4 regions of the Streptomyces sp. NPDC101225 genome follow, and region 4 is predicted to be linked to each of the others. Evidence: riboswitches for the same ligand, from Rfam matches in the RefSeq annotation. Region 4 holds a riboswitch; each other region holds the start of a gene.
The links. A riboswitch is a leader RNA that binds a small molecule or an ion and turns the genes downstream of it on or off. The one in region 4 is predicted to bind cyclic di-AMP.
Positions count from the first base shown of each region.

Region 1: another riboswitch for cyclic di-AMP. It lies ahead of ACIRPX_RS24455 (NlpC/P60 family protein); the one in region 4 lies ahead of ACIRPX_RS36220 (peptidoglycan DD-metalloendopeptidase family protein).
Region 2: another riboswitch for cyclic di-AMP. It lies ahead of ACIRPX_RS28255 (C40 family peptidase); the one in region 4 lies ahead of ACIRPX_RS36220 (peptidoglycan DD-metalloendopeptidase family protein).
Region 3: another riboswitch for cyclic di-AMP. It lies ahead of ACIRPX_RS08310 (transglycosylase family protein); the one in region 4 lies ahead of ACIRPX_RS36220 (peptidoglycan DD-metalloendopeptidase family protein).

Region 1 is NZ_JBIWOE010000018.1:77,582-79,773, forward strand. It holds gene ACIRPX_RS24455 (NlpC/P60 family protein) at 1-1,010, opposite strand, end outside; cyclic di-AMP (ydaO/yuaA leader) riboswitch at 1,018-1,188, opposite strand; gene pcrA (DNA helicase PcrA) at 2,113-2,192, shown strand, end outside.
Region 2 is NZ_JBIWOE010000023.1:70,618-72,809, reverse strand. It holds gene ACIRPX_RS28265 (LysR family substrate-binding domain-containing protein) at 1-55, opposite strand, end outside; gene ACIRPX_RS28260 (DUF5997 family protein) at 138-542, shown strand; cyclic di-AMP (ydaO/yuaA leader) riboswitch at 755-927, shown strand; gene ACIRPX_RS28255 (C40 family peptidase) at 981-2,192, shown strand, end outside.
Region 3 is NZ_JBIWOE010000004.1:327,847-330,038, forward strand. It holds gene ACIRPX_RS08305 (transglycosylase family protein) at 1-922, shown strand, start outside; cyclic di-AMP (ydaO/yuaA leader) riboswitch at 1,118-1,287, shown strand; gene ACIRPX_RS08310 (transglycosylase family protein) at 1,291-1,968, shown strand.
Region 4 is NZ_JBIWOE010000038.1:32,963-35,154, forward strand. It holds gene ACIRPX_RS36215 (alpha-galactosidase) at 1-786, shown strand, start outside; cyclic di-AMP (ydaO/yuaA leader) riboswitch at 1,083-1,241, shown strand; gene ACIRPX_RS36220 (peptidoglycan DD-metalloendopeptidase family protein) at 1,246-2,181, shown strand.

The sequences.
Region 1 (2,192 bases), on a different contig from region 4:
TGGGCGTCGGTGAGGGAGACCGTGGTGCCGGCGTCGACCTGGTCGTAGGTGGTGCGCGGGAGGCTGACGCCGGCGGCCTTCCAGGCGGCCTGGGTGAGGCCGGAGCAGTCGTAGGAGTCGGGGCCGGTGGCGCCCCAGACGTACGGCTTGCCGATCTGCGCCCGGGCGAAGGCGAGCGCCTTCGCGGCCTTGGTGGCGTACGTGGAGTCGACGGTGGAGGTGGACGTCGACGTGGAGGTGGAGCCCGAGTCCGAGGACGAGCCGGAGGTGGCGGCGGCGGCCTCCTCCTGGGCCTTCTGCGCGGCCGCCTGCTTCTTGGCCAGCTCGGCGGCCTGGCGGGCGGCCTCCTCCTCCTTCTTCTTCTGGATCGCCGCGAGCCGCGCCTTCTCCTCGGCGTTCAGCTTCGACAGCAGTTCGCGCGCGTCGGACAGCTTCTTCTGCACCGTGGACTTGGCGGTCCGCAGGTCGCTCTGTGTCGTGGTGAGCGTCTGGAGGTCCTTGGACGCCTGCTCGCGCTTCTTCATCGTCGCGGACTGCTCGGTGAAGTAGTCGTCGACCTCGCTCTTCTGACGTGAGGTCAGGCGCCCCATCAGCTGCGTCTGGTCGAAGTAGTCCTGCGGGGAGTCGGCGAGCAGGAAGGTCGCGGTGTCGGGCGCGGCGGCTCCGGTGCGGTACTGGGCCGCGGCGAAGGTGCCGAGCCGCTCCCGCTCGTCGTTGAGCTTCTGGGTGCGCTGGGCGACGTCGTCCAGGAGGGTGTCCACGCGCTTGCGCTGCGTGGCGGTCTTCTCCTTGGCCGCGTTGTACTTCTCGGTGGCCGATTCCGCCTGGCGGTAGAGGTCGTCGACCTTCTTCTCGACCTCCTCCACGCTCGGCCTGCCGTCGGCCGCGGGGGCGGCGTTGGCCGACTGGGACAGCAGGGCCACGGAGGTGAGGGCGGCCGTGGCGAGAGCGGGGGTGCGTATGCCTGCGACGCGCGAACCTGAGGGGCGGGACTTGCGGTGCGACGCCAAGGGAGGCGACTCCTTCCACGTTCCGCCTACCGGGTTAGCTGTCGGGTTCGGGCGGGTGGTTCGGAAGGCTTGCCCTACGGTCCGGGCCCCGTGCGGGAGTCGGGCCGATTCACCCCGGGAACGGTGGGTCCCCGGTTCCGGATGCGCGATGGCGTACCGGACTCGGCGGAGGCCGCGCGGCCCGGCGACGTTCGCCGGTGGGGGTCGTACGGCCTGCCCGGAACCGTAGCCAACTCGTGTGGCCCCTGTGAAGGTTGATGTTCGATATGCCCGATACATTTTCGTGACCTTTGGTCAAGGTGGCGCACGGCGCGGTCGTCCCGGAAGGATCTGCAGGAATTTGTGCATGATGTGACCGAACTGTCGTCGTGTGCCCGCTTCCGAGCGCTAATTTCCAGCCAGTCGCGGTCATCGGCCGTCCGTGCATCGCCGAGGCCGCCTGCACCGGCCTGACGGCGGCGGTCGCCGAGGTCGTCCGGGGGCGGCCGCGACCGGCATCGCCGCCGAACACCGCCGTCGAGCCGAGGCACAGCCGCACGGCGAGCCCGCGCAGCCCGCCGCGCGCGTGCGGGAGGTCGCGCTCCAGGCGGCCGGACCCGCGGCGGGGCGTCCGGCCCCGGCGTGCTCACCGGTGCCGTCGTCGACGCGCACGGCGACCTCTGCGGCGGCCGGTTCTTGGCCGGCGGCGTGACCAAGGTCTCGCACGAAGGCGTACGGGGGTTACGGGGGTGAAGGCGCCGTTCCCGGGCGGCGTCGCTGTGAGCCCGCGGGACGGCAAGGTCCGCGTCCGCGTCTGCGTCTGCGCCTGCGCCTGCGCCTGCGCCTGCGCCTGAGCGGTCGCGGACCGTGACGGCGCGCACCTGGACAGCGGGCGGTGGGGGCGCCGGGCTGTGGGAGACCGCCGGGCTGGGGGCGCCGGGCTGGGGGGAGACCGCCGGGCTGTGAGGGTCGCCGGGCTGGGGGCGCCGGGCTGTGTGTGGGGGCGTCGGCGGGCGGACAGGTCCGGCGACCCGTGGCCTCCGAGGGCCGCCACGTCACCGATCCGGCGAAGTTCCCGGGGTGGCGGCGGGCTGTCGGTGCGGCGCCCTAGACTCGGATGGCGATGAGCAGCCTCTTTGACGACAGCTTCCTGGCGGACCTCAAGGCCCCTCGCGGGCACGAGGAGGAGTCCCCGCCGCCACC
Region 2 (2,192 bases), on a different contig from region 4:
TCGCCCCCGGGACGTACGCGAGCCGGAACGTGGGGGATTCATCCGAGCCTGTCACGCTGCAAGGCTACCGGCCGCGCCCGGTGCCGGATCACCGGCCGCGGTCGGGGCCGTCGCCCCCGCTCGATACCCTTGGCCCCATGAAGTCGCACCAGAGCCCCCAGACGATGAAGCCCGCGACCGCGGCGAAGAAGCTGGGCGTGTACCTCGAGGCCACCCCCGCCGAGTTCCGGGAGGGTGCCGTCTCGCGGGCCGAGCTCGACCGGCTGCAGGCCGATCCGCCCGCGTGGCTGCGCGAGCTGCGGGCCAACGGTCCGCACCCCCGTCCGGTGGTCGCGGCGAAGCTGGGCGTCTCCATCGCGGGCCTCGCGCGCGGCGGTGTCACCGAGGCGCTCACCACCGAGCAGATCGAGGCGCTGAAGCAGGAGCTGCCCGAGTGGCTGCAGAAGGAGCGCGCGACCCAGGCGGAGGTCCGCAAGGAGGGCGCGCGGATCAAGAAGCGCGACGCCGAGCGTGCGGCCCGAAGCGAGTCCGGCCGGTCCTGAACCCTCGCCGTCCGCGTGCCGAACCCCGGCCGTCCGCGACGGAATGTCGCCTTCCGCACCCGCCGTGTGCACGAACCACGTATCTGACGGAGCGTCACGACGAAGGTCACAAAAGCGTATCGGACATTCCGCCCCTCAACCTTCACACGAGCCGCACAAGTTGGCTAGTTTGGCGGCAGGCCGCACGAGTTCCTCCGGCGCCCCGCCGGGACGTGCGGCCTCCGCCGAATCCGGTGCGCCCGCGCGGCAGCCGGAGCCGGGGACCCAACCGAACGATGGGGTGAATCGGCCCGACCGCCCACCAGGGCAGGGGCCGTAGGGCATACCTTCCGGATCTACCGCCCGAACCCGACAGCTAACTCGGTAGGCGGAGATGGAAGGAGTACGGCTCCCATGGCGCCGGAACGATCGTCGCGCCCCGGAGGCCCCGGCCCCGGCATGCGCAATTCCGCTCTCGCCACCGCTGCCCTGACCTCGGTGGCCCTGTTCTCGCAGACCGCCGACGCCGCACCGGTCACGGGGGACGAGGGCCCCAGTCGCGAGGACGTCCGGCAACGGGTGAGCAGCCTGTACGACCGGGCCGAGAGCGACACCGGCCTGCACAACATCACCCGGGCGCAGTCGGCGTCCCGGGGCCGCGGCGCCCCCGCGGGCGGTGGGCGGACCTCGGATCCCGAGCTGGACACCATCGCCCGGCAGTGGTTCCAGGGGGCGCGTTCGTCCCTGGGCCCGACGGTGCCGGCGACCCTGCCGGCCGACCGGATGCCCGCCCGGCCCGGTGCGCCGGCCCGCCCGAGGGAGCCCGAGCGCCCGCCCGTGCCGCGGGCCGCCGGTGCCGCCCGGGAGCTGGAGGCGCCCGCCCGGCCCGTGCTCGAACTGCCCGCCGCGGAGTCCCGCGGACGTGCCGCCGCGGAGCTGACGGCCGGTCCGGCGGCCGCGCTGCCCGCCGTGCCGGCCCAGCGCCAGGAGAGCTCGGCCCCGCCCGCGGCCCCGCCGGAGCCGAGGCAGACGGTGCTGCGCCGCTCCAAGCAGGCGAACCAGCGCAAGATCGCGACGGCCAGCGACCTGCTGTACCGCTACACGGCCCGGCAGACGTCCGTGGCTCCGCTCGCCGCCGCCCAGCCCCAGGCCCTCACCGCATGGCAGGACCCGGCGGAGCAGTCCCGCCGTGCGGCCGAGGAGGCGTGGCGACTGCAGCAGCCCAGCGTGCTGGACACGGGGGTGCCCGCCGCCGAGGAGTGGTGGACGCGGCAGCCGACCGTGCCCGACATGGGCGCGGCCACGGCCGAGGAGGAGTGGCGGATACGGCTGCGGCAGCCCAGCGTGCTGGACACCGGGGTGCCCGCCGCCGAGGAGTGGCGGACACCGCGGCCCAGTGTCCTCGACACCGGCATCCCCGCCGTCGAGACGCCCGTCGGCACCCAGGCCGACCGGGCCGTCGCCTTCGCCCGCGCGCAGATCGGCAGGCCGTGCCTGTGGGGTGCGGTCGGACCGGAGTCGTACGACAACGCCGGCCTCACCCAGGCCGCGTGGAAGGCCGCCGGGGTGGTGCTGCCGCGCAGCACGTCCGAGCAGGCGAGCACCGGCACGGTGATCCCGCTCGCCGAGAGCCGCCCGGGAGATCTGGTCTTCTTCCACGACAGCTTCAGC
Region 3 (2,192 bases), on a different contig from region 4:
CGGGGTGACCGGCTCCGCGATCGCCCTCCCGCTCCTCGCCGCCTCGGGCGCGAGCGCCGCCGACGGCGGTGGCACGTGGGACAAGGTGGCGCAGTGCGAGACCGGCGGAGCCTGGAGCCAGAACAGCGGCGACGGCCGTTACGGCGGCCTGCAGCTGACCCAGGACGACTGGGACGCGTACGGCGGTCTCGACTACGCCACCCGCCCCGACCTGGCCAGCCGCAACCAGCAGATCGCCGTCGCCCAGAAGGTCCTGGCGGACCGGGGCGTGGGCGCGTTCCACACCTGCGGCCTGACCACCGGGCTGAGCAAGGAATCCGACGCGGCGGACATCGACACCGGTGTGCCGGGCGGCGGTGACGACTCGTCCGGCTCCGGGTCGTCCGGCAGCTCCTTCGGCCTGTCCAACTCCTCGGGCACCTCCTCGTCCGACTCGTCCGGCGAGTCCTCTTCGTCGGATTCGTCCGACGGCTCCCTCCTGGACTCCTCCTCCGGCCCGTCCCCTTCGGCCTCCACGGGCAAGGCGGACAACTCACCCGAATCCACCGCATCCGCGTCGCCGTCCGGGTCCGCCTCCCGTCGTGCCCCGAGCGCCGCGCGGGAGGGCGGCACCTCCCCCGCGGAGCGGGCGAAGGGGGACGACTCGGACAACTCCGAGCAGTCCGCGGGTTCCTGGAGCCTGGTCGACACCGGCGCGCTCGGCGGCGGCCGCCACCGTGGCGCGAGCGCCGACGAGACCGGGGCCGACGGCCACGCGGCCGGCACCTACACCGTCCGGGCCGGCGACACTCTCGCGTCCATCGCCGACTCCCGTGACGTGAGCGGCGGATGGCGCGCGCTCTATGACGAGAACAAGAAGGCCATCGGCGACGACCCGAACCGGATCGCGGCCGGTCAGACCCTGCGACTCGGTGGCGAATAGGGCGAAATCCAACGGGAGTTCACGTCATACTTCGCCGCGGAATGTCCGGTTTGGTGAAAGTGTGGGATGAGTCTCAGAAGCCCTGATCGTCTTTGAATTTCCGCGGATCGCGTGTCTACGGTCTTCACCGCTCGTCAACACGGGCCCCGTCCGCCGCAACGCCGAATCCTGCCAGCGGCCGCACGGGAACAGTCGTCGCGTCAAGCGCCGTAGGCAGGAGCGGGGGACCCAAGGTAAGTGCCCCACCGGGAAGTTGCTGGTGGCGGCTTGGGGTGTAGCCGTGCCGAGCGGGAGCGAGGCACGACCGGGCAACTCAACCGGCCCGAACCCGACAGCTCACCTCGCAGGCGTCGGTGAGGGGATCAACCATGCTGTTTTCCGGCCAGGGCAAGCACCGTCGTCCTTCCAAGGCCACCCGGGCCGCCGCGTTCGCCGGCCTGACCGGTGTCGCCATCGCCGCCCCGCTGATGGCGGCCGGCAACGCCTCCGCCGCCACCGCCTCCGAGTGGGACAAGGTCGCCCAGTGCGAGTCGGGCGGCAACTGGTCCATCAACACCGGCAACGGCTACTACGGCGGTCTGCAGTTCTCCGCCTCCACCTGGGCCGCGTACGGCGGCACGGCCTACGCCCCGCAGGCCAACCAGGCCGGCAAGGCGCAGCAGATAGCCGTCGCCGAGAAGGTGCTCGCCTCCCAGGGCAAGGGTGCCTGGCCGGTCTGCGGCACGGGCCTGTCCGGCGCCGCCTACAACGGCGCCGCCGCCTCGAAGCCGAGCACCACCACCCACACCGAGTCGCAGGCCGCCTCCCGCTCCTCCGAGCGCCCGGCCGCGAAGTCGCAGAAGAGCCAGAAGACCGTCACCACCCCGACCGGCAAGAAGGTCGAGAAGGGCGACGGCGAGTACAAGGTCGTCAAGGGCGACACCCTGAGCTCCATCGCCGTGAAGCACCACGTCGCGGGCGGCTGGTCGAAGCTGTTCAAGCTCAACAAGGACATCGTCCAGGACGCCGACCTGATCTACCCCGGCCAGCAGCTGCACCTCAAGTGACAGCGGGCCGGTAGCCGGACCACAGCGCCCTGACAGCCGTGTCCTCCAGCATGGAGGGCACGTGAGGGTCCGGCCCCGTCCCCACGGTCTCCCCGCCCCGGTGCGTGTTCCCCCGTACGCACCGGGGCGGGGTTCTGCTGTGCGCGTGCGCACGCGTGCTTTCGTGCCGGTTTTTGTTCCGTTCGGAAACAATTTACTCTCGGTTCTGCTCAAGGGGTGGGCGA
Region 4 (2,192 bases):
CTCGACACACTGCTGTCCAGTGCCCCGATCGACTATGTGAAGTGGGACTTCAACCGCGCCTTCACCGACGCGGGCTGGCCCGGCGAGCCGTATCCGCAGCGGCTGTGGACCGACCATGTCCACGCCCTGTACGCCCTGTTGGACCGGCTGCGCGCGGCGCACCCCGGTGTCGCCTTCGAGTCGTGCTCGGGCGGCGGCGGGCGCATCGACCTGGGGATCATGAGCCGCACGGACCAGGTGTGGACCTCCGACAACACCGATCCGCTCGACCGGCTGGCCGTCCAGCACGGCTTCAGCCAGATCCATCCCGCGCGCGTGATGGCCGCCTGGGTCACCGACAGCCCCAACACCCAGCTCAACGGCCGCGTCAGCTCGCTGCGCTTCCGGTTCGTCAGTGCCATGGCCGGCGTGCTCGGAGTCGGCGGCGACCTCACCCGCTGGAGCGAGGAGGAGCTGGCCGAGGCGGGGGAGTGGGTGGCCCTGTACCGGCGGATCCGGCCTCTGGTGCAGCACGGCGAGCTCTACCGGCTGCGGCCGCCGGCGGGCGGGCTGAGCGCGGTGCAGTACGTGCGCGGGGACGACGCGGTCGTCCTCGCCTGGCTCCAGGCACAGCGCTACGGCGAACCCGTACCCGCGCTGCGGCTGAAGGGTCTTGACCCGGCAGCCTCGTACGAATGCCACGAAACGGGCGAAATCCATAGGGGTGCCGTCCTTCTGCATCACGGACTGCGGACCGGGCTGCGCGGTGATCTCGACGCGGCCGTCCTCCGGCTGCGCCGCATCTGAGCGATGTGTCCGTATTGGCCGAACTCGCTCCGGAATAAGGCATCCTGGCGGCACGGCGCGTGAGGAGCGTCATATCCGTGACCGAACGTGGTCCGTCATGTTCACGTAATTCACGCGTTTCACAAGGGAATTCGACCGGGAAGACACCTCCGTAATCCACGCAGGGTCACCACTGTTTCCCATTGAGGATCAACAGAAACGCTTTCCCGGGGAACCGTCACTTGTCCCATTGCGTCCTCGTCGCTTACGTTCGCCACCGATCCGGACGGACGCCCAATCCTGCCGCCGTCCGGTGCCCGCACAACTCACCCGTGAACGGCAGGAGCGGGGGACCCACAGGTATCACCGCCTGTTCCGGTCTCCGGAACGGCTTGGGGTAAAGCCGCGTCGAACGCGCGGCCGGGCATCTCCAGCTCGCACCCGACAGCTCACCTCGTAGGCGCCGGAGAGGAATTCGTCATGCCCGCGAAGGGTAAGCACCGCCGTCCGAAGTCCCTGCGCTTCACCCGCACCATCGCCGTCGCCGGAACCGGTGGCGCCGCGCTCGCGCTCCCGCTCATGGGCGCCACCGGCGCCCACGCCGCCACCGCCGACTCCGTTTCCCAGTCGGTTTCGCAAAAAGCCGTCCAGTCCCTTCCGGGCGCCGAGAAGAAGGCCACCGAGAAGAAGAATGCCGCGCATCACGACGGCGTTCGGACCTATTCGGTGCGGTCCGGCGACTATCTCGCGAAGATCGCCGACGAGCAGCACGTGTCCGGTGGCTGGAAGAAGATCTACTCGGACAACCGCCAGGCCGTCGGCGACGACCCGTCGCTGATCCACCCGGGCCTGAAGCTGACGCTCGGCAAGAAGGCCGCGCCGAGCGCCACCAAGTCCTCGGCCGCCCCGAAGGCCCCGGCCAAGAAGCCGGCCGCCAAGAAGCAGGCCGCGAAGAAGTCGTCGGCGCAGAAGACCACCGCGACGCAGGCCTCCAAGACCACCGGCAGCGGCTTCACCCTCCCGGTGAACAGCTCCGCCATCGGTACCGGCTACAAGGTGGCCGGCAGCATGTGGTCCAGCGGCTACCACACCGGCGTCGACTTCGTCGTCCCGACCGGCACCACCGTCAAGGCGGTCGGCTCGGGCACGGTCGTCTCCGCCGGCTGGGGCGGCGCGTACGGCAACCAGGTCGTCATCAGGCTGGCCGACGGCCACTACGCGCAGTACGCCCACTTGTCCCAGATATCCGTCTCGGCCGGCCAGGCCGTGACCGCGGGCCAGCAGCTCGGCCTCTCCGGTGCGACCGGCAACGTCACCGGCCCGCACCTGCACTTCGAGATCCGCACCACGCCGAACTACGGCTCCGACGTGGACCCGGTCTCCTACCTCCGCTCGAAGGGCGTCACCGTCGGCTGACCCCCCCGGCG